3 regions of the Paenibacillus sp. V4I9 genome follow, and region 1 is predicted to be linked to each of the others. Evidence: riboswitches for the same ligand, from Rfam matches in the RefSeq annotation. Region 1 holds a riboswitch; each other region holds the start of a gene.
The links. Region 1 has a riboswitch for cyclic di-AMP ahead of QFZ81_RS32665 (C40 family peptidase). Riboswitches for the same ligand answer to the same signal wherever they lie in the genome.

Region 1 (10,819 bases):
TCTGGTATGTCAGCTACACAGTTGCATAATAATTAATTTCGCGTCAGTACTCACGATATACATTAGACCAACAAAAAAAGCTTAGTCAAGGCCCTGCGGCTGCTTTCTGACTAAGCTTTTTCTATATGGGATTCCCAATAGAACAATGAATTCCTCATTAAAATTCACATCTTCAATCTAATTATTTATTATTTTCATTTTGTCGTTTTTTCATTACGTTATTCACTAAGTTTTGAGTTGCGTCTTGCGAGGATGCAGTTACGTTTTCAATGGCGTTCTGTACATAATTTGTTGCGGATTGAACCCCGTTTTTAAAGATACTCGTTTTGTTTACATCAACGTTATTCGTATTGTCAGACATCGTTCATACCTCCAATGATAGATTCTAGATGTAATATTTGAACTGTCGGTTAACCTTAACTATCCAAATCAGCGGCGGCATCGAAGACGTTCTCTTTCGGTACCTGAGTCAAATCTTCCTTTTGCTGCACCCAATAACCGACGTTTCTGTACCAGTACTGAAACGAATCGTCCAATTGCTGCTCTCGGTTGCGATCCTCGTTAACATCGGAGTCAACTTCTAACCCCTCCCCGAGAAACTGGTCATTACGATTCTGTTTTCGATTGATATCATCAGATGTATTCACGTTGAATTTCCCTCCTTGTATGGCTTAATCTGCATAGATAGGGTCCGATTTATTCAAAATCCCTAATGCCCAGAAGTAAATTTAAGACCTAGAACACCAACTAAGATCAGAATCATGAACAAGATCCATTGTTAAACTAATGGGTTCATCTAGAAAAAGGGTGCCGATAATAATCGCACCGACAGCACCAATGCCGGTCCAAGCCGCGTATGCTGTGCCGATGGGAAGAGTTTTCGTGGCTGCCGCTAGAAAATAAAAACTTACAATCATCCCTGCGATCGTGACGCTGGAAGGAACTAAACGTGTAAAACCATTAGAAAATTTCAACGAGATCGCCCATACTACCTCAAATACACCTGCAATGACGAGATATAACCATGCCATGATGAATCACTCCTCTTGAATTTGTTATACGTACCTATTAAGTCGCAAAAAAAGGAAAAAGCCCGGGAGTTATATCGCTAAAGCGATATGACTCCCGGGCTTTTTCCCCTCCGTGACCACAGCGTATTCGCTGTGTGTTTCCCCTTGGACCAGACTGGCGATGAACGCCACGGAACCCTAGAAAACGACATGCCGTTATTATAGAACGGCTAACATTCGATGTCAAGTTACAAGCTTCTCTTTATACGCTATGCCTCCGAAATGAATAAAAGCCCTGAAAGCTGCTCTTTCGAGCGGGGCTTTCCGGGCTTCATTCATGAATCGTGCAAGAATTTACTTGGATTCAGCAGTTAATTGGTTGTAGATATCATCCCACAGAACACGTCGGGCTGATACATACCGCTTCGCGTAATAAGATTGGCTAAGTTTGTTTTTCACTATACCTTCATTGGATGCAGAGTGAATGAATTCACCGTCTCCAAGGTAGATACCTACGTGAGAGATACCTTTGCCGCCGCTTGTGTCAAAGAACACAAGATCACCTTTGCGAAGATCCTTTTTGTCAATCCAGTAGCCTTCTTTATTCTGAGATGCTGAGCTATGCGGAAGGTCAATGCCGAATTTGTCGAAAACGTATGCGGTGAAACCAGAGCAGTCAAAGCCTCTTGTTGTCGTTCCCGCATCTCTGTACGGAATTCCGAGCAATCCGTCAACCGTTTCATCCAAAGTGGATTGTGACGCAGACACACTTCCTAAACCTACACTCAAAAACAAAACAAGACTAAAAACAAGAACAACAATCTTTCTCAACTGCTTGTCTCCTTCCGGTGCCTACGAGGTTAGCTGGAGGGTTCGGTTGAAGGTTCCCTATGATCCCTGTCTTGCAAGATCAATTCACCCGGTGTGGTTCCCCCGTTTCCCCAAAAAATGGGGAATTCGGCATGAAATATTTGGTTTTTTGATGCTAGTCCTTGTAATTCGTCATAAACATCGAAATTCCTCCTTTTCTATGCATTTTGTCTTAAAAATATGTCAATAGTTCGGAAAAGAGACAAAAAAAAGCCCCTTTTGCAAGGGGGAGAACCAATATAAGCCAACTTTAACTTATTTTATTTGTTTTTAACTGTCCATTTTTGCAGAAAGAAGCTGATATTGGGATGTTATGGCCCACATTTGGATGAAAATGTGGAAAAGCGGGAAGAGCTGATAAATGATTAGCGCTACCAGACCTGCCCAGATGTAAGTTGCAGTGACAGTGACCCCTGCCAATAGTCCCGAGACGAGCAGGAGGATAAGCGCAAGCCCGATAATAGGAAGAAAACTGCGAACGAAAGTGATGACGGTGGACAAAATGCCAAGTTTGGCAGCAACCGCGAATTGTACGTACATAAAAAGAAGATGTAAGAGAAAGCCATAGACGAGCAAGCCCAGAAACCAAGGCAGCAATTGGAGAACTGCTTGCTCATACGAAGTGGTATGTGCGAATTGTTTTTGCGCTTTAGGAAACAGCCATACGAGCGGCAGTAAGGAAAGCGAGATTCGAACGACATACGCGATTAGGAATGGGAGCATGAGCTCCTTGATGCCTCGGAAAAAGCGATAGCCGGCATTTTGCTGGGAATGGGTCAGCGAATAGTAGACGCCGCTATTTAACATGGGGGTGAGCAGCATGCGAATAACAAGTAGAGCAGCCAGCCACCAGAGGTAGGAATGGCTAAGATCGGTTTTGACCAGTTGGAACTGTCCTTCAGCTAGAAATAGCTGCAGCGCTTGCTTCGGCTGCTCGCCACCTGGATAGCGGTGCATGAGAGGGACGAGAACACCCTGTACAAGCTTATACAGCAGGATGCCCCAGCCCATCTGATACAGGAACAAGACGATCGTGGCGAAAGGTTGCCGTAAAGCCGCCCTGAAGCCAGACTTGATATAAGTTGCCACAGTTGTCCCTCCTAAGAGTTTTGCTTTAGCAAAACTTACTTCGTAAGCATGTACCTAAGAGTTTTGCTTTAGTCGCTTACCAGGCGACCCAGCCGAAAATGGCTTGCAGGAATTGAATGAGACCGAGATTCCAACGGATTTTCCACTTCGTATCCACTTGCGTTTGCATAAAATTATTAATATGTTTATTTTCCAGCACGAGCGAGTAATTAGGATCAATTCGAACCCAGTCTACAGGAGTCTTGTGGGTTAATTTGAATTCGATACTGCTTTCTTTACCATCCCATGTTTTATCCAGTACAGTGCCGTCAGAGAAATGGAACTGGATCGGCACTTCAGGCGAATTGCCGCCGCGTTTGGAGATGAGAACTGCACTTTCGTAGGACTCTGCCCCTTTGCTGCCCAAGGATTTGACTCGGATGCTCTCCACCGAATAATCCATCATCATGGCGCCGTATACATATTGATTGAAGAAATCATCCCACTTCGTCTTGGTCACTTCTTCGACAACGTTCTGGAAGTCCTTCGTAGAAGGGTGTTTGAATTCCCATCGTTGGAAATAAGTGCGCATGATGCGGTCCATCGTCTTACTGCCAACCTGTTTCTCAATGGCTTTAAGTACGAGCTTTCCTCGTGTGTACACATTCTCTGCGTATTGATCATGTCCCGTATAGGCCCATGAGTTCTGCTGCAGGGTATGAGGAGATGTAATAAAGCTTGACTCGACAGGTAAATTAGGGGACACCCCGTACTCCGCTTCCATGACTTTATCCTCTGCATAGGAGGTAAAGCCCTCATCCAGCCAAGCTTCTTCGAATTCATTGCTAGCTACGATTCCATAGAAGAATTGATGTCCAATCTCGTGAACAACGACGCGTTCTAGCTCTAGATCTGGTTTCTTGTCGCTAGCATCCCACGACGTCACCAAAGTTGGATATTCCATACCGCCCACACCGTTGCCTCCTGGGGGAGGTACGACAATCGAAAGGGTCGAATAAGGATACGATCCGTACCATTGGCTGTAGCGGGAAAGTGCCTTTTTAGCGGCATACATATAGCGGTCCTTCAAGTCCTGATGATTGGGATCCAGATAGAGCTTGATCTTGACCCCGGGTATTTGTGCGGTCGAGTAGGGTTCTTCCACATAAACGAAATGAGGCGATGCCGACCAAGCGAAGTCATGCACATCATCCGCATAAAATTGGTACGTCTTCATCCCGTTGTCGGTCACAGCAGGCTTAACGGGGAAACCAGTAGCTGCTACGATGTAGTTCGCCGGCACTTGAATTTTCACGTCATACATCCCGAAATCGGCATAAAATTCCGAATTTCCATGGTACTGGTGGAGATTCCAACCCGGCTCTGTACGTCCTCTTGTTCCAATCCGTTCATAGGCAGCAACTTTAGGGAACCACTGTCCGGCCATGACGAAGTCATCCACATAGCCCATTCTTGCGAAGGCGGCAGGCAGCTTGACGAGGAATTCTGTCTTGATCGTGACTTGCTCCCCGGCCCCTACCGGTTTAGGCAGTGGGATTTTGAGCAGCGTATGATCGTCCTTGTTGCCGTCATCGGGCTGCACGAACGCCATGCGCATACTGAGATCCTCGCCGTCAACCGTTTTCACAGAAAGCAACTTCATACTGCCACTACTGTCTGCCTTGGCTTCATCTTCACGCAGCTTACCACCAGATTCACGCATAAACGTCGTTTTCTTTGAGGCAAATGCATTGGGATACAGATGGAGGTAAAGCTCTTGCACAGGAACGGTTCCCGGATTTTCCCAAGTCAACGTTTGCTGCCCATTGAGCTGCCTCGTTTCGGGCGTATAAGCAACGTTCATGTGATACTCCGCAATACGATAGCTAAGCGCTGTTGGCGCTTGCTTCTCTAATGACTTGGCGCTATCTGCAGGCTGCATGTCCGGCGCCGGAGCAGACTTTTCATCCTTAGAGACGACTGGAACGGCCCATTTACTTGCAGATGGGAGCAAATTTTCAGACAGCAGGACAGTGCCTGCTGCAAGGAGCATGACAACGAACCATTGAACCTTGCGGTTTTTGAATAGAACACTCATGATATCCACCCCGCCTAAACAAGCATCTACAGCATGTATATGTAGACAACCTAGGGAATATTTCTGAGCTTGGAAAAGAATTGTTAGAAGGAGGGGGAACGAAGTGGCTAATTAATGAGTCTATAAGGTATAAGGGGTGTGGAATCGATGTATAAATTTAGAAAAGTGATCGTTGTTTTGAGCTGCTTCGTTGGTCTGATTGTTCTCATCACTGTGCTTTCTCAATTTTCTTGGTTTCCTAAAGCGGTTAACGTACAATCTGGGGAACAGGTTACGCCAGTAGCAGAGATGGATAAGGCAGAGGTAAGTCCTGTTTTTCAAAGCGGCAGCTATCAATTGCAGGGAGAGAAGGGAAAGATCGGCCTCCTGAGTCCAGGGGGTTATAAGGTAAATATGCCTAACAAATATATGTGGCACATATGGAAGCAGGGCGAGCCTCTGACAGGGAAGAAATTCCGCGTTGAAGCAGTGAGTGTTACAACCGGAGAGAAAAAACAGGTTTTACTGCAAAATAATGCCTTAGTCGGGGAAATGAATTGGCCGGGAAAGGTACCGATGAATGGGGCTGATGCGGGGTTTCCCGCAATGATGAGGTTTGATAACCCGGGCGTTTGGCGTTTGGATGCTTTTATAGATGAAAGGGCCGTCGGCAGTATCACGGTGGAAGTGAAGTAGTAAAAGACGGTAACGAGTAACTATCCCCCCACACTAACAGCAACCAGCCCTTGTTCTGGAGGATGACTTTAGCTACAATGAAAGCAAAGCGTCATTTTAACATTACGAAGACTGGAAGGTGCCCTCATGGAAGCGGATAAAAAGAAGCTGGCCTTAAATATAGTAAGTTCCAAAGTGAACCATAAAGGATTCGGTGCCGGAGCGATCGACCTAAGCAACGTATCTGGTGTCATTATTGATGGGGATGAGGCCTACCTGGACGAAGGTACCCTTCATGCCAAAAGCAAGATCGAAAAAGGCATCAAATTCTCAACGAACAAAGAAGATGTGCCGAGTGGCCGTAAAGCTTGGATCGTTTGGGTGGCAGTAGACCGTACCGAAGAAGGGGCTTACTACGCCGGAATGACAGCTTGCGAAATGTTGATTGACACAGAAGCTCGCAGAGGGTGGAAAATTCTAGCCGAGCACGTGAACAAAATGGATGCTGCAATGAAGCGTAAATTCATCTTCGACGGCTTGGATGACAAGGAGCGGGCGCTGCTCAAAAATCAGCTGATCGCACACAACGAGGAATGGTGGAATCGCTCGGATCAAGCATTGAAAGATGCACTTTCCTAAGCGATCAAACGCATGAATCGAGATTATGAACATTATGTGTCATCCATTGTTACGTTTGGGTGAACCTTGTATACTAGACCCTAGTGTATGTTACCTCATATACTAGGACAGCAAAAAGGCAGACTAAGACGCGCTTAGTTCTGCCTTTTTGTGTTCTCTGGAAACAGGCGGATCAGTCGTTCCACCAACGTTTGATATCATTCCACCAAGAGCCGTTTTGACCTTTAGGGGTGCTCTTTGGATCATCGTTCGAAGCTGGCTTCGCGGGTTTGCCTGTGCAGAACGTTGTCGGCTCCGTGCCAACCAGGAAAGCCTCCATGTGTGAGTTCGGACAGTCCTCATTGGACAGCTTGCCGCTCACCGGATCAATATAGACACTGGTTACTCCTTCAGGAATCGGGAACAACTTAGGCGGTATCGCCTCTAACGTTTGTTCGGTGAATTCCGCGAAGATCGGAGAAGCCAAGTGAGACTCAACTGTGGAAATATCCCTACTTTTGTCATAGCCGACCCATACGGCGGTTGCGAGCTCCGGTGTGAAGCCAACCAGCCACGCATCGGTGTCGGTCGTGCCGGTTTTGCCGGCTATCGGACGTTTAATCGTGCTGGCTACGCGGTTGCCGGTTCCGCCCTCTTCGAACACGCTCTCCATCAGATTCGTCATCACATAGGCGACAGCTGGATCAAGCACTTGCTCCTCTTGCGGGTTCGCTTCATATAAAATTTGACCGTTCGCATCCTCAATACGCACAATCGCTGTTGTTTCATGATGTATGCCTTGATTCGCAATCGATCCGAACGCTGACGCCATCTCTAGTGGGCTCACGGGGAAGGAACCCAGTGCTAGCGACGGCAGAGGCTTCATCGGAGAAGCTATACCCAACTTGCGAGCCAGATCGATGACCTTCGCAGGACCGACGTCTAGAATCGTATGCACCGCATAGATGTTGTCCGACTTCGAAATCGCCTGCCGCATATCAATATTAACATTGGCATACTGATCGTTAAAGTTTCTGGGTGTGTACCGTTGACGGCCTTCATCGTAGGTAAACACCGTCGGCTCACTTTTTACCTGCGTCACAGGTGTATAGCCATTTTGCAGAGCGACCATATAAACAATCGGTTTAAAAGAGGACCCCGGCTGTCTCGTATTCGATAGTGCACGGTTGAACTGATTCTCGGAATAGTCGCGACCGCCGACCATCGCTTTAATTTCTCCTGTCCTTGGGTCGATTGCCACCAGGGCGGCTTGAAGGTCTAGTTTACCCGTCAGCTGCTTCGTAATCACAGTCTCAGCAATCTGCTGAGCATTTTTATCCAGTGTCGTGAAGATACGAATGCCACCCTGATCGAACTGTTCCTCCGGAATGCCCAGCTTATCAGTTGCCAGTGCTCGTACATAATCCCGGAAGTAGGGGGCTGCGGCGGGCTTCTTCTTCGTAAGGGGCTGAATCGTCAGCTTCTCTTTGCCTGCGGCGTCAGCAGCGCTTTGTGTAATGAAGCCACTGCGCACCATCGTCTGCAGCACCACCTTTTGCCGATCCATCGCATTCTTCAGGTCATAATATGGCGAGTAGTAGCGAGGTCCTTTAGGGACACCGGCGATCATAGCGCTTTCCGCCAACGTTAATTCACTGGCATGCTTGCCGAAGAAAAGCTCGGAAGCCGTTTCAATCCCATACGTCGAATGACCGTAGTAGATCTGATTCAAATAATTCGTCAGAATTTCATCTTTGGTCAACTGCATTTCCATTTGCACAGCGAACACGGTTTCTTTGATTTTACGCGACCAAGTCCGGTCATGATTTAAATATAAATTCCGAGCTAATTGCTGAGTTATCGTTCCTGCACCTTGCACCTTAGCCATAGCTTGCACATTGACAACAGCCGCCCTGGCAACTGCCTTCACATCTACGCCGAAATGATCATAGAAATGTTGATCCTCCACAGCGAGCGTTGCTTTAATGAGATAAGGCGATATTTCGCTCAGTGAGACAACCTGTCGATTTTGACCCGAATAGAAGGTATCGATCAGTTCGCCATGTGTATCGTACATTTGGGAGGTTTGCAGCATTTTGGTAACGGGCAGTGTTTGAGCACGCAAATAGACGAGAAAGCCAGCTGCCACGACAAGGAGCAGAACGCAGGAAGTGAATAGGAATGAGAACATTTTCTTAATACGACGCATCCAGCGCATTGACGCAGGTACCTCTTTATCCCTCGGTGCTTGTTGTGAGCCTGTGGATGGCTGACGTTGGTTCTCGTTCTCGGACATCTCTTCTTACCTCCTTTCTCCATGCTCTAAAGCATTACTATCCAGTATGGAAAAGCTTGGCAGTCCGTATTCAACAAATTGTAAATATTTTTTGTTAAATGTTCAAAAACCCTAGGAAAATATTGCATTTTGGGGGTAATGAACTATAATACAATTTGTGCGTGTGAAGGGGTTGGGAATTAAAGATCCGCTTCGCATGACTTTTCCAACTGGTGGAACACTGTTAGAGACAACGAATGTCAGGATTTATTCATCCAAATATAGCAGCGAAAGAAGGTATAAACATGGAACTGTGGTACACAGAGAAACAAACCGATAGCTTCGGCATTACAGCAAAAGTAAAAGAGACATATGTAAGAGAACAAACGGACTTCCAAGACCTTTCAATGATCGAAACCGAAGAATGGGGAACAATGCTTACCCTGGACGGTATGGTTATGACAACGGTTAGAGACGAATTCGTCTATCATGAGATGGTTGCTCACCCTGCGCTTGTTACCCACCCGAACCCAGAGAACGTGCTTGTAGTAGGCGGCGGCGACGGCGGAGTAATCCGTGAAATCATGAAACACCCGAAAGTGAAAAAAGCTGTTCTTGTTGATATCGACGGTAAAGTAATTGAGTACTCCAAAAAGTACCTGCCAACCATTGCCGGCGAACTAGACAACCCACGTGTAGAAGTCATTGTTAACGATGGCTACATGCACATTCACGATCACAAAAACACCTACGACGTGATCATGGTCGATTCCACTGAACCTGTTGGTCCAGCTGTTGAGCTGTTCTCCAAAGGCTTCTACCAAGGTATCTTTGATGCGTTAAAAGAAGACGGGATCTTCGTTGCACAAACGGATAACCCTTGGTTCAAAGCAGACCTGATCCAAACAGTTAACCGTGATGTCAAAGAAATCTTCCCAATCGTACGTGTGTACAGTGCGAACATTCCTACGTACCCAAGCGGTCTCTGGACCTTCACAATGGGCAGCAAAAAGCACGATCCACTGCAAGTTGAGGAAGCAGCAATCCCGGAATTCCCAACGAAGTACTACACACCACGCCTACATAGAGCGGCTTTTGTATTGCCTAAATTTGTTGAAGATTTGATTAAATAATGAAATTGAACCGCCGGTTGTTTCTGTGCATGTCACGGGATCACTGGCGGTTTTTGTTTTGGCGGCTTGGGTTGCGGATGCCCTACTTTGGTCGGACTACTCTTGATGACGCATCCTTCTTTATGTACTTGGCGCTAACGTTGCCGCTGTGCTTGTACGACTGGCTCCCGCTATCCTTCGCCCGCCTGGCTGTCTGGTATTCCAACTCTCACTGTCCCCGTCGCGGTTACCCGGCTGTCTTGTAATCAAACTCTCAATGTTACCGTTATCCTCACTCGGCTGCCCCGTATTCCTACCGCTCGTTGCCCCCGTACACACGGTGTATGTATTCCCAGCTTTCCGCCCCTGGCTTGCCTTCTCAGGTAATTTAGCTGCGAAAAGTACATTAAATTTCAGTGAAACTTGCCCAAAACGCAAAAATCACCCAAATTTGATGTAGGAAATGCAGGTTCTCGGTGCGAGTTCAATGTTTTTATCAAAAAAGCCTGCACTTTATACATCTAAATCGATTCTCTCAGGATCTATGTACGTCTTATTTCCCCAAACTTACAGAGAAATCGGCTCGACGATAACCCCGCTATGTACGCTGATCTCCTGTAATACATTGAATTTAGCGAACCTTTCATATAAACTAATACCTAACTTGCCTTATCTGACATAAGGTGCAAACAGGTATTGCAGAATAGGAGAATGACGGACCATGACGGCTAAGCAACGCGTGCGGATCCGAATTGAAAGTCGAAGCGGGAGCGAGACAACCGTGCAGAAGGCGCGAGGGGATCTCTATCGTAAAGGCGATCACACGTACATCCGCTATGAAGAAGAGCCGAACGAGCTTGGACGAACAGTGACGCTCATTAAGCTGGAAGACAATCAGATAAGAATTGTCCGCCAAGGTGACGTGCAAGCAGAGCAAACATTTCTGCCCGGCGAGAAGAGGATTGGCTTTTATCAAACACCCCAAGGTAGATTGGAACTCGAAATCGAGACACATGAGCTGACCTCGGAAGCCGTATATGGCATCGGTATCACAAGGTGGAGCTATGATTTATATGCATCAGGCACTCATGCGGGAACATACAGGATCAAGTTG
Region 2 (10,819 bases), 330 kb from region 1:
ATCAACGGTAAGTCAAATTTTGCCCGAGGAAAAGAAGATTGTGCTCGGCGATAGGGACCTCTCCTACGATTATCTGGTTATTGGGCTGGGGAGTGAGACCGAGACATTCGGTATTCCTGGGATGAATGAATATGCGATGTCGATTAAGAGCATTAATAGCGTACGCTTTATTCGCCAGCATATTGAATATATGTTTGCCAAGTCAAAAATGGAGCCAAAGAGGAAAGAGTACCTCACCTTTGTGGTTGGGGGCGCAGGCTTCACTGGAACAGAGTTTGTGGGGGAACTGGCGGATCGGATTCCTGTGCTGAGCAGGACCTATGACGTCGACCCGTCCACTGTGAAAATCATCAATATCGAAGCCTCCCCATCGGCGCTGCCTCCTGGTCTACCTGAAGATCTTGTCGAGTATGGCATGGAAGTCATGCGCCGCAAAGGTGTTCAATATAAACTATCCACACCAATTAAGGAGTGCACGCCAGATGGCGTTATTTTGGGCAATGGCGAGTTCATTCGTGCAGGCACCGTTGTTTGGTCGGGAGGCATTCGCGGGAATTCCTTGTTACAGCAGGCGGGATTCGATGTACAGCGGGGAAGAGTCAAAGTGGACGAGTGCTTGCGCTCCTACCAGTATCCGGATGTATTTATTACAGGTGATTGCTCCATTGTGATGAGCCCTAAGGGGACGCCTTATCCGGCAAATGCCCAAATTGCCGTTCAGCAAGGCTACAACGTAGCGAGAAATCTCCTTTATGCCGTTCGCGGCCGCGACCTTAAGCCCTTCGCATACGATTTCAAAGGAACCGTGGCTTCCTTGGGCAGAGGAGAGGCAGTGGGCCTACTCAAAGTGAAGAAAGTCAAAGGGAAATTCGCAGCTCTCCTGAAAAAAGTCATCGATGCTCGCTATTTATACCTCATTGGCGGCATCCCGCTCATATGGAAAAAAATGATTTTCAAACAAAAAACAACAGCCCGCAATTATCACGTGCCGAATTGAATAAGATGAAGAGCAAAAACTGGATAGAGAAGATCAGAAACTAATCTGACTATCTCTCCAGTTTTACCTTTTTATAGACTATAGAGCTCCTTTTAGCTGAAATTGTTGTATTTATTGCAATATTCGCGTGGAAAACGCCGATTAGCTTGCGTAAATTTGTACAACATAAAACATTACACGAATAAGCAAATGCTACAACATATACGTCTTGAGCGTACCATGCGTTGCATCAACCAATACAAACAAATTCGACCAAGGACGTCATAAGCCGTGTATGTTTGTCATGCACTTGTAGTCAGAGCTTCTTTTGTAGTCACAGCTTCTTCCGTGTTCGTCAGCACTTCTTTTCTCATGAACCAGCAAGCTATGAAAGCTACAATGGCGAAAATGATGCCTATAGCAAAAATGTGTTGGAACGCCTCTGCAAATACCATTTTGATCCGCAGTAGTAGGTCTGCTGAGAGCCCTTGTGGGATACCACCATTAAGGATTGTCTGTGCAGTTCCTTCTGGAAATTGGTCCGATAATCCGGATAAACCACTGGCGATATTTCTGGAAAGCAAACTGCCGAAGATACTGAATCCTAGCGTGGTACCAATGGCCTGGAACAGCTGCACCGTTGCCACTCCAACTCCGCTGTGTTCTTTCGCTACGGACTCCTGCACGATCAAATTGTCTGAACCGAATAGAACGCCGATCCCAAGCCCCAAAATGAAGAACGCTACGATAATATAGATAACTGTTGTGTCAACATGTATGCGTGATAGCAGTACATAGCTTACGATCGGGAAGATAAACGATACAATGAAGAGATTCTTGTAGGCGATCTTCGTTATGAGATTACCGCAAAGGATACTCGCCGGAATGGCGCCTGCCATGAAGGCCAGCGACAAGTAACCGGATGCGGTGGGCGACATACCTATGACATTCTGAGCAAAAAATGGGAATCCCGACATGCCTCCCATGACACCAAGCATGGTGAGGAACACGATACAAGACAACACTACGACTGACCGATTTCTGAAGAGAACAAGCGGAATGATCGGCTCCTTGGCTTTCGATTCGATTCGGATAAAGAGTATGGTAAGAGCTGCGAATAATACCAATAAGCCGATAATAACTGGGGACGACCACGTATAGCCTTTGATGTCGATCAAGACCGGAGCCAGAAGAAGTGAGAGCATGGCAAGAACGAGTGTAAAGGCCCCTGCCCAGTCAATGGATTTTTTCTCGGTGCGGACCGCTTCACGCAAGCCTTTGGAAACGATAAAGGCAGCGATTAGTCCTATAGGAATGTTGATCAGAAAGATCCAATGCCAGCTCACATAGCTTACGAAATACCCGCCAATCGTAGGTCCGATCAGCTGTGGCAGAATCAATAACGGACCGACAAGGCTCTGGACCTTGGCTCGCTGCTCTAGCGGAAATGTATCGCCAATGATAATCATGGCCAAAGGCATGAGTCCACCGGCTCCGATTCCTTGAATACCTCTTCCGATTAGAAGTGTGGTCATCGAATCAGCGAGTCCACTGATGATGGATCCGACCATAAATAGCGCGACACAGCTTAAATAAATCTTCTTGCGGCCATAAATATCGGCAAGCTTGCCGAAGATCGGCATGAACATCGTAATCGAGAGCATGTAAATCCCTGCTACCCAGCCGTAAAGTGTCATGCCATGTAGATCACGAATAATGGTCGGCAGAGCCGTCGACACGACCGTTTGATCCAACTCTGAGAATACCAGGCCTAGCAGCAGGCCGAGTAGAACTAAAGTCTTGTTGTTTCCTTGCTTTTTCATGGTTACACCTCATCTTTAATTAAATTCCTCAACGCTTCTCTAAGCATAGATCTTCAAGGTGTTTCACTCATCCGGCGCAAGCTTTAAAGTGTTCTCGGTCTGGCGATGTAGTTTTTAAATATTAGTTTAACGTAAAAAAAGCCCTTTCGGGCTTTCTCGGCTTTGGTTGATATCACAGTTGGAGATGTTTCAATAAATCCATCCGATACTGTCTTGGTGTTACCCCTGTCCACTTCTTAAAGGCACTTTGAAAGGCACTTGGCTCTGAAAAGTGAAGAAGGTAAGCGACCTCTCCTATTTTATATTCCGGTTTAGCCAAATAACCAACAGCAAGCTCTCTTCGAGCCCGATTCATGATATCTTGATAGGTTGTATTTTCCTGCTTTAACCTTGCCTGAATGCTTCTAACACTCATTTTAAAAGCCATTGCTGTCTCTTTTAAACTTGGAAAAGGCATCGGCATGTCCTTGATGATCCAATTGTATAATTGGTCAGAAAATATTCGACCTTGCATGAGTCTGTGTCTGGTTTCCTCCGCGATAGCCTCGAAAGTCCCCAATAGCTTGGAGTCCGCTAATAAAATGGGGTATTCCAGAATGTCCTTGCTTATACGAATTGCATTCGAATCCTTACCAAACTGCGGCGTGATTCCTAATACCGATGTATACGCGTCAATCTTCGTGGAGAGAGCATGAGTGAAATGCACTTCTTTTAAAGAAATGTTTCTGCAGCTTAGCCTTATCATCAAATGATACAAAGAACTAGCCATATCCTCTATGCAATGTCGGGCCGGTTGCTTGTGAGGACGAGTGTAGGACAACCCGATGATAACGTCATTCTCTTCTATTTGCCAATTGATGTTGTATCCGTCACATACGATCATATTATATTTTTGAAAAGCAGCTAAGCCTTGGCCGATGGTTTTTGAGTGAAGCATCACATATCCTAGAATCCCCAAATCAGAAAGCTCTATGTTCTGACCCTGATGTAACCCGAACATGTCATCCGATGTAATGGCAGCGGCTAATTCCGTTATACGTTCGAAATCCTCTTCCGACAACCGAGCCTCGGTGTCATGAAGAATGGACTCATCGATATGTAGCCTTTTGAAAAAATCGTCTTTGTTATGTCCCTTGAACACAATCGCTTTGATAATCGGATAAACAAGGGATACAGATAACCCTGTGTAGTTGGGTGACAACTCCCGAGACCTCCTTTCTGCACATAAGAATAAGATTTTGGCATGTTTCATCATACTTTTCTAGCCCCAAATGGCTTATTCTTACTTTATCTTAACACGCACAGTGATCAAAGATGAATAAACAGAGTCACGAGGAGGCAGGAGCATGCAACCAAACATAGCCATTATTAACGGACATCCCTATGCCAAGAGCTATTGCACAGCGTTATCGGAGGCCTATAAGAAGGGTGCAATCGCTAGCGGCTCGGAAGTACGCAGCATTCATATAGGCTCTTTATCTTTTGAACCGAATTTGAAATATGGCTACCATCAACGGCTGGAGTTAGAAGAGGATTTGCTTGCGGCTCAAGAGACGATCCGTTGGGCGGATCATCTGGTGTTCATATATCCGATATGGTGGGGGACGGTCCCAGCGATCTTAAAGGGGTTCATCGATCGTGTATTTCTACCAGGCTTCGCCTATCGGAATCGTCCCAATTCCATGTTCTGGGACAAATTAATGAGTGGGAAGTCTGCCCGTCTCATAGTAACCATGGACACACCTTCCTGGTACTATCGGTGGGTGTACAAACAAGCAGGGCATCATGTCATGAAACGTGGGACCTTGCAATTTTGTGGAGTCAATCCCGTCAAGATTACAGAAATAAGTCCCGTTAAGTCTTCAACGGATAAGCAGCGTGAAAAGTGGCTGCAAGATGTTGAAAAGTTAGGTTTGAAGCGTTCATAGAAATGGAAGAAGACTGAAAAAATGCAGCTTGGAAGCTGTGTTTTTCAGTCATTGCTGCCCTTATGTTCACGAATCAACCGTATTAAATTTCAAATTCCCACTATTTCTAATATTCACTTTCACATTTAATGTCACTTTCAGCCGTGGATACCAGGTATTTCTCCATTCCTTTAATTGAGCATGAGAAAGATCATTACGGAAATATTGTCCATAACCAAATAAATCAGACTGATTTTCCTGTAGTTTGGCAAGCATGGCTTTAGCCCGCTTATTCAACAAGCTTTTGAGTTCTTCACTAATCAGTTCTTTACTGGAGTTACCCTTCGTCTCCAGAAGCATGCCAATGACCTTCATATCCGTATCCACTTGCGGTATATGGCCATCCCAATGATGACGATGTTTAAAATCCACATCGAGAAGAAGTACACTGGCATGTTCCATTACTTCTACATTAGCCCCCTGGAAATTACCTTTCATAATGTTGTATATTAGCGTATCATCTGATGAAATCGTTCCAACCATGACTCCCCGGCTCATGATGGCGGAACCATCTAACTTAAACATCGTACGCTCTCCAGGTTTAATGATAGGAAGAGCATAATCTTCCGTATGTGAAAAGCCCCCTCGAAACGCTTCCCATAAATACACAATAGAAGTATTGGGGGTCCAGCCAGCCAACTTGTTGAAATAATCATAGCTCGCAGTGCCCCCCTCCGCTCCGCCTTGCTCTTTTTTGTTTAACATTTCGATCAAATCACCTCTATATACAGAAACCAGCGCTTTAGGTGCAATGTCATGAGACCTAATGGCATATTCAAGCACTTCTTTTATACCAAACTTAGCGGTTTTTTCATCAATCATCAGAAGTTTGAGGTGCAGTAAATCAATACTGCTTTCTACATTTCCACGCATCCGATCCAACGCTTCACTAATCGTGGAGGCTTCCCCCGTTATGATTCGAGGCGTCATATTAGTGGAACTAGGTTGAGGCACTCGAAGCCCCACTTTATACGTTTTTGCGTCTGTTTGACTAATAGCCATCTCTACAGGCAATATCCTTTTATTAATATCCTTATTGTCCCAACAGCCTGATAACAGGGAAATAGCTAGGAGTACTAAGACTGAACGAAATATGTATGTCATCCTTAGTTAACTCGCCTCCTTTGCAGTGCGCCAATAATCCCAATTACGACTGGAAAGACAAAGATACTATAAGCTCGGAGACCAGTATCCAGCCAGATTAGGTGTTCGGTTTCATACCAATCTGGAATCAGAAAACTAAGAAAGTAGGCAATTATTGTAATAATTACACTCAACCACCTATTGGATAAGGGAACTACGATGCTCCGAAACATCTCAGCTAAGATCCATATTAAAACCGAACTATAAACAATTAGAAAAGCAATCATAGAAGTCGTGTAAAACAGCGTCATTCTCTCGAATATGGACCAACTCATATCGATCGTATCCATCCCTGTGTGAAGAGGAAATTGGAATTGAATGACAGTCTCTTGCCCGAAAATGAGAAGGGGGATATACACGGATGCCAAATATAAAGGAAACAAGCCAGCCATCAAAAGGATGAATACCTTGCGGCTGCGCGCGACATTTCGAAAATAAGGGTGAATCATACCCAAAAATAAAAACCCAGAAAAGGCAAAAAAACTGGAATAATAAGCAGGATGCTTGAAAAAATCAAAGTTAGTGTTCCAAATTGGGGATGCATTACGTATATCGAAATTTGACATGGAGCTGATGAGTGCTGCAAAAATCCAAGGTATGAATAAAACGGAGATAATGACACTTGTTCTGAGCACAGTCTTGATGCCATACCAGGCAGCAAACAAGCTCAAGAAGATAAAACAGAGTAAGGCCCATATCGGCGTTTTTGGTAAAAATACGATGGTCATCATTTCCGAATATACCCTGGAAACTAATGCTAGAGTCGCAAGAAAATATAACATGATTGGAATTAGAAGGATTCTTGACAGCCAGGGGCCTAATACTTGTTTACAGAATCTCAACGATCGTCATGTTAGGGAAAGATGACAGGCCTCTTAAATAGATCCACATCATAGTTCCTTCCAAAAGGCAGCCAATCAGTATAGCTTCCCAATGGCCTTTGCTTGTCGATTCAAATATTTTCTCAGGATAAATGAAAAATATCAGCCCGAAATGTACAGTGATGAAGGTTAGATAGACTGATATTTTATTAACCATCTTGGGGACCTTCCTTTACATTTACATTGACGTAGGCGACCTCAAATGTCGTGATAGAGGCCATATAGATGGACAGCCAGATGATTCCGCCAATCGTACCAAGAACACCAAAAATAGCACTAAAGACAAGCAAAACATATTTGGATATTCGAATAAACAGGGCATTTTGTACCCCGTTCAATGTAAAATTCGCTAAAGCGGAAGCTGCCAAAACAATAATGAATAGATTACTTACCAATTTGGCGCTTACAACAGCTTGCCCGAGAATAATACCACCCACTGTCGTTATGGAGGGACCTATACTTTTGGGAAGACGAATACTGGCTTCAATCAGCATTTCCAGAACAATTAACATAAATAAAACTTCCAATAAGGCCGAATAGGGTACCCCTTCACGGCTCTGGGCAACGGACAATGCTAGCTGGATTCGGAGCACCTCTGGATTCACAGAGACCAAAGATACATATAGAGCAGGCAAGACCAAAGCGATAAACATGCCCATTATTCGAAGCATTCGAATGGTAATCATTGTAATCTTAGGGAAGTTACGATCGGAGTTAACGCACCAGAGATCTGTAATGATAACAGGCATAACGAAAGCGTACGGAAGCCCTTCGATAAACAGGATAACACGGCCATTTTTCAGATGGTCTGCCGCTTCTGCCGGTCGCTCAGAAGTTAGACATGGGGAAATAAGACTGAAATTCCCTTCTCCCAATACCTTGATGATTTCCTGCAAATGGCTAAATTCCTTGACTTTATTTGCCTCCAGCTTCTTCATTAAGGATGAAAGCAGCTTATGGTTAACAGAGTCGGATAAATAAGCTAAGGTGGTTCTTTTGGGTTGTTTTGTCCCCATCATCAAAGAATTCATAGTTAGTAGTGGGGATCGTAGCTCTTCGCGGATCAACGCCATATTGGTATCCAAATCCTCATTAAATGCTCCAAAGGAAGACTCAATCACATTCTCATTTTGTGGAACATTTATCGTTCTCTTAATCGTTGATGGCACGGGCTTGATAACAAAATTTCTTATAGGGTTCTCGAGTAAATAAATAACTAAATTCCCTTCCAATAAGCTGCTCATCTGCATGTCGTAAGTAGTGTTTAATTGGCCATTCAATAGGCTTATTTGTTGAAGCCAATCATTGATCGGACTGGACTCCATCCAAGATAATAATTGGTTCGTATGTGCCAAATTAACAAATGGGCGAAAATAACAAAATACAACTTCCTGATCCAAAAGTTGCTTTTGTTCCATCACAAAATCGCTATTTGATTCGAATTGAAGTTTCAGTCTGGCCATATCCGTTGTTTCTGGCAGATTCATGTTATATCACCTGAGAGTAGGTTTCCTTGGAAAACGGAAATTTATTCCTTGTACCATGACTGAAAAAAAGGGGCTGTGGAGTGGTAGCTTGATTTACATTGACGTTTTCCAAATTATGGATTATACTCAGGCGAGTTAGTACCAGGTACTAATTTTTGGGGAGGTATTTGAATGAAGTACTTTATTATTACTGGGACATCTAGAGGTTTAGGTGAAGCACTTGCTCGTAGACTTCTATCCACTGAACATCATTTGCTGTGTATTTCCAGAAATAGGAATGTGGGTTTGATGGCTGAGAGTGAGCAGATTGATTACTTTGAATTTGATCTAAATGATATCGATCAAGTGGATAGTCTGATGAGGGATGTATGTAATAAAATCGATGAAAGTAAAGCCGAAGCCATATACCTAATCAATAATGCTGCAGTTGTAACCCCGTTATCCAGTATTGAGCATGGAAGTACTGAAGAGTTGACTACGAATGTCCATGTTAATTTGCTGGCCCCAATCCTTTTAACCTCCTTGTTCATACGGTTTTCCCAACACCTTCGGATTCCAAAACGTGTATTAAATGTTTCCTCCATGTCCTCGAAAAATCATCTTTCTGGTATGAGTGTTTATTCAGCAGCCAAAGCTGGCCTAGATGTCTTCTCAAAATGTGTTGGGAAAGAGCAAGGAGATGGTGCCTTTGCAGTTAAAGTACTATCTGTTTGGCCGGGGATGATTGACACTTCCTTACAGGAAGAAGCACGAAGTGCCAATAAAAATGTTTTTGCCGCCTCTGAACTATTTAATAGGGTAAAGGATAAAGGGATGCTCGCCTCACCTGCGACTATTGCCGAGAAGTTAGTGGATTTATTACTTAGTGACCAATTTGCCCAAGGTATTGTCGTTGAAGAGCTTTGAAAATCCAAAATGAAAGAAGATGTAAATTTGGAAATTACCTCTCGCCGTAAGAAGCTTCTAGCTGTTTATGCTGTCGTTATCATCATTTTTTGCTTTCTTGCCGTTCCTGTTGATTATTTCCAAATATCGAATAGTCCGTTTCCTTTTCCTGAAAAACAAGGTTATGTACAAAGTACAACTTTACACAGATGTGTAAACGAATGTTTCAACATTTCGTCGGGAATTATCATTATAATCCAATATTTTCTTTCACTTTGCTCCAATAATAACTCAATGCATTAACAAATGTTTAAAAAACCACGATGTAGTAAGAGAATGGTAGTAAATCAATGAATCGTATGATTGTAAGCGAATTATTGAGTGAATGTGGTGGTTGGAGTTATATTTTTAAGTTTTTTCAATCCTTTACTATGCTGCAAGAAGAGAGTAGTATTCAACTCGTACGTTATAGTTGAATATTTCGCTTAATTTTCTTATTAGAAAAGCGGGGGAACCACAAGTTTCATGGGGTGAGTAAAGGTGCTTAAGTGTATGGCACCATTTAGGGCAGATTCTCGCGGCCCGAACCCGACAGCTAACCTCGTAAGCGACCGTGGGAAGGAGAACATGTGTATAAACACAAGGTCTATCCTTGTGTTTTTTTGCGTCCTAAAACGCAAGTTTATGTCAGATATTAGGTTTAATTGGGGGAACTAGCACGAATGACAAGCGACTCATTGAAAAAAATTATGTTTGGCAAACCGCTTAAATCCAGCGAAATTGAATCTGAAAAAATGCAGGTTTGGAAAGGACTGCCGATCCTATCCTCGGATGCCTTATCGTCAGTTGCCTACGGGACTGAGCAGATTCTTTTAGAACTCGCGACTGTTGGGATTGCCGCTTTTGCGTTCTCTTTGCCCATTGCGATATCCATTATCGCTCTCATTATGCTGCTAGTTTTGAGCTATAGACAAGTGATAGAGGCCTATCCGCAAGGTGGCGGAGCCTATATGGTTTCCAAAGAAAACCTAGGTATGGTGTGGGGGAGGCTGACTGGGGTTTCGCTGCTTATTGACTACACACTCACCGTTGCCGTTTCGATCTCTGCCGGTGTGCAGGCGATTACTTCAGCTTTTCCCTCGGCGGTGCCATATATTGTTCCGATTACTTTAGTTCTTGTGTGGATCATGGTTTGGCTTAATTTGCGAGGAACTTCGGAATCAGGTACGATTTTCGCTATTCCAACGTACTTTTTTATTCTTTGTATTTTGCTGCTAGTGGGCAAAGGCATATACGATATGCTGACGGGATCCATTAATACGCATCCCATTGCATTTGCTCCGAGTTCAATGACGAGCTCATTAACGTTATTCGTCCTTTTAAAAGCATTTTCCTCCGGGTGTTCAGCCGTGACAGGAATCGAGGCCATCTCCGATGCCGTGCCGCATTTCCGCTCACCGTCCGTGCAGAACGCGAAGCGCACGTTAGTATCCTTAGGGACACTTTTGGCTATCGTGTTTGGAGGCGTAACGGTGTTAGCTTTGGGTTATGGTATTGTACCTGATCCTAATGGCCATACATCCGTATTATCGATGGTGACAGAGCAGGCTTTTGGTCGTGGGGCGATGTACTACGCAACTCAAATTGGTACCATGCT
Region 3 (10,819 bases), 3.6 Mb from region 1:
CCAAACTTCCAAGTCCCTTGTCCGATTACGGGTATGCTTGCGTAAGATTTGCCTAAAGTCCGATACAATATAAGAAAAACCTCCTAATTGGTCATTAAATTAAAAAAGCCGCATTATAAGCGGCATGTAATGTTGATTTAATTCAAATACGGTGTTGCAAGCTTCCTTATACGCTCAATGCCTTCCCACATATCGCCAGGTCCGTCATATACAAGAGTTATAGGACCTTCATACCCAGCTTGCTTGGCAACTTCCATACAGCGATTAAACTCAGCTTCATCCGGATATCCATCCGCATTCGTTTGTGCTTTGGCATGGATCGACTCACTGTGCGGAATCATTTTGACAAGTTCACCATATTTCCCGTTTCCTTTAAAATTGCCAAAATCCGAGGTTAGTCCAAGGAGCTCCCCGCATCCTTCCAATAAAGCAAGGCAATTATCCGCGATTGATGTGAGTGAATGAAAGTTTTCTGTAACAACGCGTACTCCTTGCGCAGCAGCATAACTACTTAGTTCTAGAAGTGCATCAACTGATCTTTCCAAAGCTTCTTGATCCGTAGGTTCCGCATCACCGGCTATCACGCGTACCCTTTCAGCTCCTGCTCGTGCAGCAATATTGATCCATCCTTTGATCCATGCGATGTCCGATTGTCTGCGCAAATCATCCGAGTTGGAAATATCACCGTATTCAATTAGCAGCGTGTAAAACTGGAGACCCGCTTCCGTGAATGCGTGTTTCAATTCTTGCAAATAGGCTTCACTTGTATCCGGAAAATGAAAATGACACACTTCCAGTGATCTAAAACCTTTCTTCGCAAGAACCGCCGGTAATTCAAGCAGAGAGATGAGTTCAGGTTGGTCTTGGGTAGCCGTTATTTGAGTACGTGCGTTCTCATCCCAGCGGGTCCACCGCAAAGGTCCCAAATTCCGATGTAAGCTCCAACTCGTTAATGATAAAAATGGCATATCTTCCACCCTTTCGTCTCTACTGTTTGAATTACTATGAATTATAAATCTTTGTTTCCATCTATGTATTTTTAGTTAAACTTGAATTTATCAATTCTCCATACGTTTTCAATTTGTGTCAAATGAAAATTGTATGACCCAACAAATATTCTCACATTTTGGCCGGTCGGATTAGGTAAATAGTGGCTTGCTGTCCCATAGCAAAATAGATCTGCTTCATTTCCTGACACGTCCACAATATAGTTACCCACTGATGATGGATGGCTTGAAGCTTATTCAAACCTTCTTCCCAACTATCTACAATTTGTTGAGCACTTATAATTGCAGGCTGTCCTGCTCCCATGGAACTCATGTCAAACAATACTTCTACAGCTAGACACTTCTTGACTTCTACCCTAGTTGATATCATCAAAAGGTGAGATAGTTGTAACACTATAAAATAGAATGAGAATTTCCTCACTTGATCAAATATACAATGAAGGCTAATACAGCATATGGGGAAACAAAGATTAACATTCTGCTTATGAATCTGTTTCTCTCATTTCTGTCTTTGGCATCTTCTGTATGGTAATTTGCTCTTATTCTATCCCCACTTAATAAAGCCCCAGATAATATTGCGGATAAGACTAACGTGCCTAGTACGATGTACATTAATAATGTAAATAGCTTATTTACATCAAGTATTTTCCATGTAATTAAACTGATTATTGTGGCGGAGATACTACCCCATAGAAGTGTTTTGTTCACCATTACCCTCCATAATTCATCTTGGAATACGGTCAATAAACAATTCGAGTGATCCATCAAAAGGAAACGTTTTTTTTCTAATAAGTTCCTTTAAGCCTATTAACTCTTGCCTAGCTTTTTGAATTAGAGCTTCTGGATATGCAAATTTAAATGCATTGCTCTCAAACTCATCTTCGTCAACAACTTTCCATTCACCGCTTCTTTGTACATAATCTAGGTCTAAATCCACAAAAGAAACAATGTTACCATTAATCTTCGCAGGTTGGTTTATATTGCAATAATATTGTTGTATTTTTCCGCCAACTACATCGGCACTAACAGTAAACCATGAATGAAATGAGAAATATTCAATAGTCCAAGCCTCTATGGTAAATACCTTTTGCTTCGTGTAATGATTTAATTTTCTTCCGTACTCGCCTAAGACAAAAACGTGTGAATCAGTCTTCTCTAATAAAGTTGTGTTCCATTCATAATGTAGTAAATCTCCATATTTTAAAGCCTGAATAGTTATATGATTATCCATTGTATCATCCTTAAGGTTCTAATATTCAAACGAAATTTCGTGACATATAAATAAACTCATAACTCTTTTGTCATAAATACACTATTTGGGTCCTCTATGTAATCCGAAAACGGCTTGCAATATTGGAACCCAAAACTTGCATACAGTCGTCTAGCTGGTTCGAAAGCATCCATTGAGCCCGTTTCCAAACTTAGTCGTTGATAGCCACGTCGCTTGGCTTCTTCAATGATGTGTTCAAGGATTCGTCTTGCAACGCCTTTTCTTAGGTGTGATGAAGAAGTTCGCATTGATTTTATCTCTCCGTGTTGACTATCAAGTTCCTTAATTGCCCCGCAACCAACTAATTCATCTTGTTCCCATCCACTCCAGAAGGTAATTTCTGGTTTTTTCAATTTATCAAGATTTAGGGCATGTGTACTTTCTGGCGGAGATAAAAGTTCCATATTCTGAAGATGTTCCCCGATTAATGCAATCACTTTAGATCCAGTTAAATCATCTACTTTAATATCCATAAAAATCACTCCATTATCTCTATTTTTTTATCATTATAATAGATGAACATTGCTAGATAATCAACACGTTTTGATTGCTCTACAAATATCTCACCCGTTTAATAGAAAAGAGGAGCTGCTGAAGCAAGCTCCTTCACTATCATTGTACGTTAGCTTAATCTAGAACACTTAAAATTTGCTTTTTGTGATGATCATCGTGCTCAGTAAATTCTTGAATTATGTATAGCAAAGAGTATGGCGTACCAGTTTTAGGGCAATTTGATACACCGTTTGCTGTTACTTCTAGCAGTAAATCCTCGCATTTCATGCTCTTTAATAGATCCATCAGTTTCATTCTATCGCTTGAGAATTCTTGAAGGAGTTGATCTTTCGATATACCCGAATTTGCGTATTGATAAGCTTTGCTATTGAAAGAATTGAAATCGGGAAACTCCATTCCTTTGCCTTCCCTGATCGAAGGAATGACTACGTTCATTAGATGAAGATCCCAATTTCTAAGATGCGCAATGATTTCGGCAATCGACGCCTTTCCTACTTGAATTGGGCTATGCCAATCCTTATCACTTAGTTGGTGCAAAATATTTGTCCAACTGCAAAATTGTTCGTATTCGCTGATTGTACTACGGAAATTCATTAGATTACCTCCTAGTCATAATGGATAGATCATAGCACAAATCCATATACAGGAACATACATTCTCATTATTAGGCCAGTTTGATGTCCTCATACAGATGGTATTTGTTGGGTTGTACTTCTTTATAAACTCTGACATAAGAGACTGTGAATGTTGGAAAAGGAGCAAGGACATATCCCGCCTCAGATTTCATTTCCAATATTTCTGATTCTTTCATCCCCCAATACGTTTGCCCCAAAGTCAAATGAGGAGTATAAAGGTCCAATTCAGCATAGTGCTGCATAAGTTCATTTGATGGTGCTACTACATTCACTAACTTTTTGTGAAGCTCTAATAGTTCATTTGATTGAACACTGAGGAAGATAACTTGATTTCCGAATAAAGCAGGTTCGGAAAGCGACAAATGAAACTTTGAAAACGATGAGCATACAACCTTTACCTTTTCGAGCCAAGCCATATCTAGGGTAAGCCCGCTTTGTGCTTTAACAGTCACGTGAGGCTCAACGACATTCGGAAGACCATTACTCAACCAACGTTTTTGAAACGCAACTACTCGTTCTAGATATTCGTCGGGAGGAACGATGCCTATGAAATACTGCATTTATGACACCAACCTTTCAATCCTGATGGAACAGCTATTGGAAAGAATCATTTGAGCTCACATGGTTTTCTTAAACTCAAAAATTTGTTCCATTTGGCTGCTCCTAGTTTTTAATTGTGGTTGTTTAAATATTACCATGGATTGGAAATTTGATGAACATCGCCGATAAGCGATGTATATAAAGAAAGAGGGCTAGTTATCCTAGACCCTCTTTTTGCGTTTTAGATTATCTAATCGACTCTGTAACAATGGGGCAGGTCGATCTATTTGTGTCCCATACAAGTCAACAAAGAGCCTAAAATGGCATGCAAAAAGACACACATATCGTGTGCCTTGAATGTTTAGAAAAAAGCTAGTTACTTATAAATTCCTGAACCCACTCACCATTATAAAAGACAACACCAATTTGGGTGAAGTTGGGGCTTAGAATGTTTTGACGATGACCCGTGCTGTTCATCCAAGCTTTCATGACAGCTTCAGGCGTTTGTTGACCTTTTGCAATGTTTTCACCTGCATAGGAATAGCGAATGCCGTATTTGCTCATCATATCAAAAGGAGACCCATAGGTCGGAGAAGTATGATCGAAATAACCATTGTTGTACATATCCTTCGCTTTGTCCAAAGCCATTGCGGTAAGTGCGCTATTGCTGGTTAATGGACGCAGTCCTGCTTTAGATCGTTCCTGGTTAACTAAGTTAACGACTTGGCTAGCATAAGTTGATTGGGATGGCGCACTCGTAACTGGCGTTTTGGTACCTGCATTTGTGCTCGTGCTGCCAGGAATGTTGAGGCTCATACCAGACCAAATCACGTTAGGATTGGCAACCTGAGGGTTTGCCTTAATAAGCGAAGATAAGCTGATGCCATACTTCTTGGATATTAACCACATGGTATCATTGCCTGATACTGAATGGGTTGCTGATGCGGCCATTGATGCGCTCGAACCTACGAGGACGCTCAATCCTATTGCGCCGGTAACCACAAGCTTTTTGTAACGTTTCAAAATAAACCTCTCCTTTTTGCGGCCTGCGAGGTTAGCTGTCGGATTCGGATCAAAGAGTAATCACCCGGCCGCTGACGCGGCTTCACCCCAAATAATGGGTCCCCCGTGCTTCACATGAAACTTCGGCCTTCTGAGTTATTTGATCCACATGGATCTCACAAATTGTAACATGTGAAATCATAGAGAACATGACTCAAAATTTTCCAAGAGCATTTTGTAAGTGGCATTAGTCGTTTCTTCTTGTCCAAAACAAGTGAATTCCCATCACCACCAACCTCATTCAGTCCCAAATTTGAGGCCGATCGATTCCAGCCGTTCGCATATAATCTAGCAGTTGCCCGGTGTGAACGGATTCGTGGTATGCGATCCTCATTAACATATCTCCTAAACTTCGAACATACCCTACGTCACTTCGATTAATTTTAATATTTGACAAATCCTCAGGAGTGAACAATTTAACGGTATTCAAGAATTGTTCTCTGTACACTTGTGCGAATATCAGTTCATCCTCCACCGAAGAAAATTCCCGATTGTCATAAGGAGAATCATAAGAAGGCAAACTTCCACAATTAAGTAATGCAAGATGATAATAATGCTCGCCATCCAATACGTGTCGGATCATTTCTTTCATGCTTAAGGCTTGTGCATCAGGCCTCCAATCCAGCATAGTTAGAGGAATAACGCTCCACACTTTTATACTTCTACGTCGGACTTCTTCCAAGTTCAATATAACAAGTTCTATCCCGTTAATGATTAACACTCCTTTTAATTTCTCAATAATCCATACCTATTTGTTTTATATACATGCAGTTTTCTCATACGAACAAATATACAGTACATTTGTTCGTATGTAAATAATACCTTATTCAATTAGCCTGCCCAGTTAATCTATTTTGGCGCCATAAAATGTTTCATTTTGTCGACAAATCCGCGTAAATAAAGATTCTATAACACCCTGACATCGCTGAGGCTGATGGCGTAAGGACGGTATCGTTCTCTTCTAGTGTTTGCCATGGCACCACGTCTTGAAATACTTTGCGAAATCAACTCATTTATGTTATTGCTAAACCCAGTTTCTTGCGAAACCTCGCCAAACGAATGTCGCATCAATTCGATGATATGAATGGCGGCCAGTTTCATGAATTGTTCTTCGTTTTTGCAAAATGGCGTACAGTCAACTGCGAATCTGGCTTCAAATGAACGTACAGCGCCAAGCGTTCCATTCGTAATCAGTTACGTCATAAGGTCTTCCATTGCTTCCGAAACGCAAAAGAGCAGCTTTTGATCGATCCAAACTTCGTGTAGCAATTCCAATTATTTCCGCTCCGGCTTCAATGGCTGAAGGGAAAATATTCGTTGATGCATGAAAACCCGCACCTATTAAACAAAGTCTGGATTTGTTCATATAAATCGCTTCCTTTTATCCAAAGTTTATGCAAAATCTTCGTTAACATAGAAAAAGAAGGATGAACCCCGTCAAAGCTCCTCCTCCTTTTTCATTCAGTCCTGTTTCCTATTTTATAAACAACTCCATTATCTTGCCGCCTGCATAAATACCTACAATGCCAAGAATACCCGAAAGTACAGGCGGTGCGGGCAAAGGCAGCTTCAACACCTTGAATAAAACACCGATAATTAAACCTGCTCCTAATGACAACAGAAGCTCCTTCATACTTTAGACACCTCGATTGTTAGACTGCATCCTTAAAGTCGATAGCTTAATTGCTTTAGCATTTAACTGGCTACTTTAGCTCGATATTTACGTAATTGGGAGGCCGAATGCAATAGTACTCGGCCGCACATTCCATATCCGATAATAACAAACCGTCGGGTAGGTACAATCAAATTCGTCGTACGCACAAAACCTTCGACAATCGTCTGTCCTACACCGTGCTCGTTCTCAATAATTTGCTTCAAATAGCTGTCATTTATTACAATAATCGGAATAGAGATTGTTAAATCAGCACCATTTTCCATTAATAGCTACGGCTTATACTGTAATACACTGTGAATATTGCGCTCATGCTCTTCGCGGCCATCGGATCTTTGACCATATACCGTAATCCCTTGTGACCTGCTTGGCTTATGTTTAAGATAGGATATTTGAAAGTAGGGTAATACGAGGGATTACTCCCTCGGACTCCCCGTCAAACCGTGAATGCGGATTTCCCTCACACGGCTTTCCTTCGTCAGTTCCCCATCTTTAGGAGTGAGTTTTCTTCATCCGTCGCCGGATTGCGCCTATTTCACTCCTGAAATAGGAACGTGTGGTGAGTAAGTTTGTTAGAAATACCATTTCCGCCGATTCCAATACTTTGTTAGGAATCAGCCAGTTAGAAACCGTAGATTTCTTTTGACGCATAAAGGCACGCACCCTCATGCGAGTCCATTCGTCTAACCGTTGAAACTTCTTCTTTATGCTCCAATACTGACAACAACCAATAGAAAAGTAAAACAAACAGTAGACTTATTCAATAGTAAGGTGATAGATCACCAGGAAAATGAAGAACAAGGAATACTTGATAGGAAAAAGTTTATACAAGTTTTAACCGAGACTAATAGAGGTCTAGCTAGGCAAACACTATTGAATTTATTGTTTCGTTATGAAATGTTAATCCACCTCGAAGAATCAAATATTCATGATGAAAAATGGGAAAAGGCATCAGATGAAAAATGGGAAAAGGCATCAGATGAAAAAGTAAGAATTGAGAATCTTCTTATAGATGAAATTGTTTATGGATATAAGGAGACAGTTAAATTGTTAGACATAGATGATAACCATTCATTGAGTATGTTAGTAGATTTTTTCGAGGAAAAATGAACATTATTTTACGCCAATAAATCTTTACTATATTAAAAGGAAATAGTTAACAAAAAAACCTTATTAAGTTAGGCTTTTTTTGTTGTGTGCAGAATCATCACATTTTTGTCGTCCATTGTGCTTTACAGTGTAAAAAAATAACTTAACAACACAAAGCCTTCATACGTAAGGTTTTTTTCGTTGTTTACTTAACAGTTGCCTTACAAAAACAGAATTATATCTTAACATAACTTAACAGCAGAAAGCGGTGATTCGATGGGTAGACAGAGCAAGATTGAGAAGTTCGGGCTAGAGAAGTTGATCACCGAAGGGCTCGCTGCCGGAAAGTCTTCCAGACAGATTGCTGAGCTTTGTTCGAAGAAAGCAAAGCAGGCTATTTCCCATGTGGCTGTGAATGAGTATATCAAGACCATCGACTTAGTGAAGAAGAAGGATGTAGTCGTTAAGGAGCATTCCCGGGTCGAGCGTATAACAAACTTTGATTTAGATATCATTGAGCTCCAGTATCAAACGACACCCGTTTTATTGGAACGCTTCGAATTCATTAATAAGCTGCCAGAGATGTTTGAACAGCGGTTCGCAGCCATTCAACAGAAGCATGAGAAAGATGGGGCCGAGGCTGATTATCTGGAGCAGTGGAAGCAAGGGTTTGTTATTGAGCTCAGGCGAAACATCCAGAACATCACCTCATTGAACCGTGAGCTCAGAGAGAACAGCAAATTCATGGATTCTATGAGATCGAAGGCATTCGAGTTTGATCTCATTCAAGAGAACTTGTATTTGTTCATGGAAGTGTTCAGGAAGGCTGATCTTGAGGCCTATGAGATTGCTTCCGCTCAGATCGCGGCTAATCCAAGGATGCTGAGGATCGTTGAGCAGCAGCAGCAGCAATTAAGGGGTGGGGAATTAGAATAGGCCGCCCAATTGGACGGCCATTCAGGCACAGAACTAATTCGATAGATATACTGCTAGTACTCCGACTATTGTGCTAATTGCCGAAGCAATTGCAATAACGAAGCGAGCTGAGATTTCTACTGTTTTTTCCTTTGTTCTGTACTTTAACATAAGCATCTCCTCCTTAACAAAAGCTAAGAAATGTCGATAGGAACCTCCGTCATGGGTAAGCCATGGAATCGGTCCTACGAAATAGCAATTGGGTTAAGGGTAGTGCTTACTTCTTATTATTTCCCACTCATTTTTAACTTATACATTGAAACGGAGGGACGGCCGATGTGCTCGCTAAAATCCATGAGTCTTTGACGAAGCACATTCCCTTTGCCTCTATCTTCCCTCTTTTGAAGTGGGAGCAGGTTATGCGACTCGCGTTTTTTTCCTCCAGACTGTTACCTGCTTTCATCGGCTCGGACTTACTCACTACTACGGAACGATCCTCCATCTCGCAGCCCATCGATTCGGCTTTCCCTTTAAGGTTATACCTCCCCTACCTTATCCACGTTTGCGTCAAGGAAACTACGAGACTTCCCTCAGTTATCTGTACATTCTATTCCATCCATCCTGACCCTACTCACGTCGATGAGTCCTGTAGGTCATATCCCTTTGTTTGTTTTCCTACAAGATATACTTAGTCGTATAGGTTTCCCCGTTTTGTTGGCGGGTCACCCAGCATCGCCGCCACCTCTGGTTCACCACATTCCGGGCTGGACTTTGCCTGCAGGCCCTTCGGATTCCCTATCAAGAGAGACACCCTGCCAATCCTACTCATATTCGAGTAGGACCTCTACTTCGGCTACGGCACTTTAAAGGGTAAAGTTACCGAGTGGATTTGAACCACTTAGATTGTACGACTGTGAGGCGCACAACAAAAAAAGAACATGTGTTCTTTTCGAATCATATTTTCTAATAGTTTGGCTAACTATATGATCAAGCTTTTATCGTGGGTAGCTCCCGTTCCATTAGCTGTCGATTTTGTTCGGTGAATGTAATGCGATGTTTTGTTATAACAGCGGATTCTGCTGAAAATCAAAGTATTTAATCTACTCATAGAAATAACGCATCATCTTATTCCGAAGGGACGTTAACGTATTCTCCTTGTTCACAAACTACATCAATAGAATAGTAGTAACGAACTGTCCAATATTCAAATAGATCCTGCCCGTCTTAACGATTACCTGCCTTTCGATATTTCTTCCCCTCTATTCGTCTTGTCCGCTGATCTGGATGTGAAGGAAGCTGTGAATCCAGCAGCTTTCTAGAAGCAGAATGTTGTAATTGCTCTAAGTGGTTTGGACTATCTGCCCAATCAACAATCTCCCCACGATCCATGACCGCTACACGATCAGACAAGTAGCGAGTCGCCTTGATATCATGAGAAATAAAGAGGTAGGAAAGTCTATACTTCATCTTGAAGTGTTGCAATAGCTCAAGAATTTGTGCCTGTAGGATCCTGTCGAGACTACTAACCGCTTCGTCTAACACAATTAACTTTGGGTGCAGAGCCAACGCACGAGCAATGCATAATCGCTGCTGCTGCCCCCCGCTAAACTGATGCGGTAGTTTGTCCGCATCTGATGAAGCCAAACCTACTGCATCCAGCCATTCCAAGCAAACGAGATCCAGCTTCCGAGCCGAATATCGCTCATAGTTGAGCAAAGGTTCGGCAATGATTTGACGAGCTGTCATCCGGGGATTCAAAGCATCCGAGCAGTTCTGAAACACGGCCTGCAAATTCCGGCGAAGCGCATGGGCATCCCTAGCAGATTCATTCAGCCAATCCCTCTTTTGAAATAGGATTCGCCCTTTGTCAGGTCGTACCAAGCCGAGCACAAGCTTGCCTAACGTGCTCTTGCCCGATCCGCTTTCCCCGACGATACCGAGACATTCGCCTTCCAACATATCGAAAGAAATATCGTGCAGGACCATTGAGTGGGTTGTTTTCCCCCATAAGGTGCGTTCAGACTGGTAAGATTTTGATACTCCAGACACCTCTAGCAAGTTCATTCGGATCCCCTCCCCAATCTTTGACGTTATTACTGCGAATTAACAGATTCTA

Region 2: linked by a shared signal. The riboswitch ahead of QFZ81_RS30935 (APC family permease) and the one ahead of QFZ81_RS32665 (C40 family peptidase) in region 1 are both predicted to bind cyclic di-AMP.
Region 3: linked by a shared signal. The riboswitch ahead of QFZ81_RS16470 (CAP domain-containing protein) and the one ahead of QFZ81_RS32665 (C40 family peptidase) in region 1 are both predicted to bind cyclic di-AMP.

The regions. Positions count from the first base shown of each region.
Region 1 covers NZ_JAUSZE010000001.1:7,075,964-7,086,782, reverse strand. Annotated here, with positions in the region: gene QFZ81_RS32685 (class I SAM-dependent methyltransferase) at 1-29, shown strand, start outside; gene QFZ81_RS32680 (hypothetical protein) at 182-361, opposite strand; gene QFZ81_RS32675 (hypothetical protein) at 417-647, opposite strand; partial or broken gene QFZ81_RS32670 (DMT family transporter) at 710-1,031, opposite strand; guanidine-I (ykkC/yxkD leader) riboswitch at 1,121-1,223, opposite strand; gene QFZ81_RS32665 (C40 family peptidase) at 1,365-1,841, opposite strand; cyclic di-AMP (ydaO/yuaA leader) riboswitch at 1,845-1,983, opposite strand; gene QFZ81_RS32660 (hypothetical protein) at 2,151-2,969, opposite strand; gene QFZ81_RS32655 (M1 family metallopeptidase) at 3,046-5,046, opposite strand; gene QFZ81_RS32650 (hypothetical protein) at 5,194-5,721, shown strand; gene QFZ81_RS32645 (YwhD family protein) at 5,848-6,339, shown strand; gene QFZ81_RS32640 (transglycosylase domain-containing protein) at 6,512-8,614, opposite strand; gene speE (polyamine aminopropyltransferase) at 8,899-9,726, shown strand; gene QFZ81_RS32630 (hypothetical protein) at 9,847-10,143, opposite strand; gene QFZ81_RS32625 (YwiB family protein) at 10,427-10,819, shown strand, end outside.
Region 2 covers NZ_JAUSZE010000001.1:6,741,431-6,752,249, reverse strand. Annotated here, with positions in the region: gene QFZ81_RS30980 (NAD(P)/FAD-dependent oxidoreductase) at 1-997, shown strand, start outside; gene QFZ81_RS30975 (MDR family MFS transporter) at 1,279-2,799, opposite strand; gene QFZ81_RS30970 (AraC family transcriptional regulator) at 2,972-4,000, opposite strand; gene QFZ81_RS30965 (NAD(P)H-dependent oxidoreductase) at 4,146-4,727, shown strand; gene QFZ81_RS30960 (Ger(x)C family spore germination protein) at 4,794-5,870, opposite strand; gene QFZ81_RS30955 (GerAB/ArcD/ProY family transporter) at 5,873-6,691, opposite strand; gene QFZ81_RS30950 (hypothetical protein) at 6,738-6,947, opposite strand; gene QFZ81_RS30945 (spore germination protein) at 6,940-8,277, opposite strand; gene QFZ81_RS30940 ((S)-benzoin forming benzil reductase) at 8,449-9,183, shown strand; cyclic di-AMP (ydaO/yuaA leader) riboswitch at 9,635-9,787, shown strand; gene QFZ81_RS30935 (APC family permease) at 9,885-10,819, shown strand, end outside.
Region 3 covers NZ_JAUSZE010000001.1:3,525,821-3,536,639, forward strand. Annotated here, with positions in the region: gene QFZ81_RS16435 (sugar phosphate isomerase/epimerase family protein) at 138-968, opposite strand; gene QFZ81_RS16440 (nuclear transport factor 2 family protein) at 1,040-1,219, opposite strand; gene QFZ81_RS16445 (DUF5316 domain-containing protein) at 1,425-1,772, opposite strand; gene QFZ81_RS16450 (DUF402 domain-containing protein) at 1,732-2,238, opposite strand; gene QFZ81_RS16455 (GNAT family N-acetyltransferase) at 2,295-2,750, opposite strand; gene QFZ81_RS16460 (DinB family protein) at 2,905-3,384, opposite strand; gene QFZ81_RS16465 (2'-5' RNA ligase family protein) at 3,455-3,985, opposite strand; gene QFZ81_RS16470 (CAP domain-containing protein) at 4,338-4,988, opposite strand; cyclic di-AMP (ydaO/yuaA leader) riboswitch at 4,994-5,126, opposite strand; gene QFZ81_RS16475 (DinB family protein) at 5,269-5,739, opposite strand; gene QFZ81_RS16480 (hypothetical protein) at 6,181-6,393, opposite strand; gene QFZ81_RS16485 (XapX domain-containing protein) at 6,502-6,660, opposite strand; gene QFZ81_RS16490 (hypothetical protein) at 6,723-6,965, opposite strand; gene QFZ81_RS16495 (hypothetical protein) at 7,390-7,809, shown strand; gene QFZ81_RS16500 (hypothetical protein) at 8,065-8,724, shown strand; gene QFZ81_RS16505 (ABC transporter ATP-binding protein) at 9,928-10,767, opposite strand; gene QFZ81_RS16510 (ABC transporter ATP-binding protein) at 10,807-10,819, opposite strand, start outside.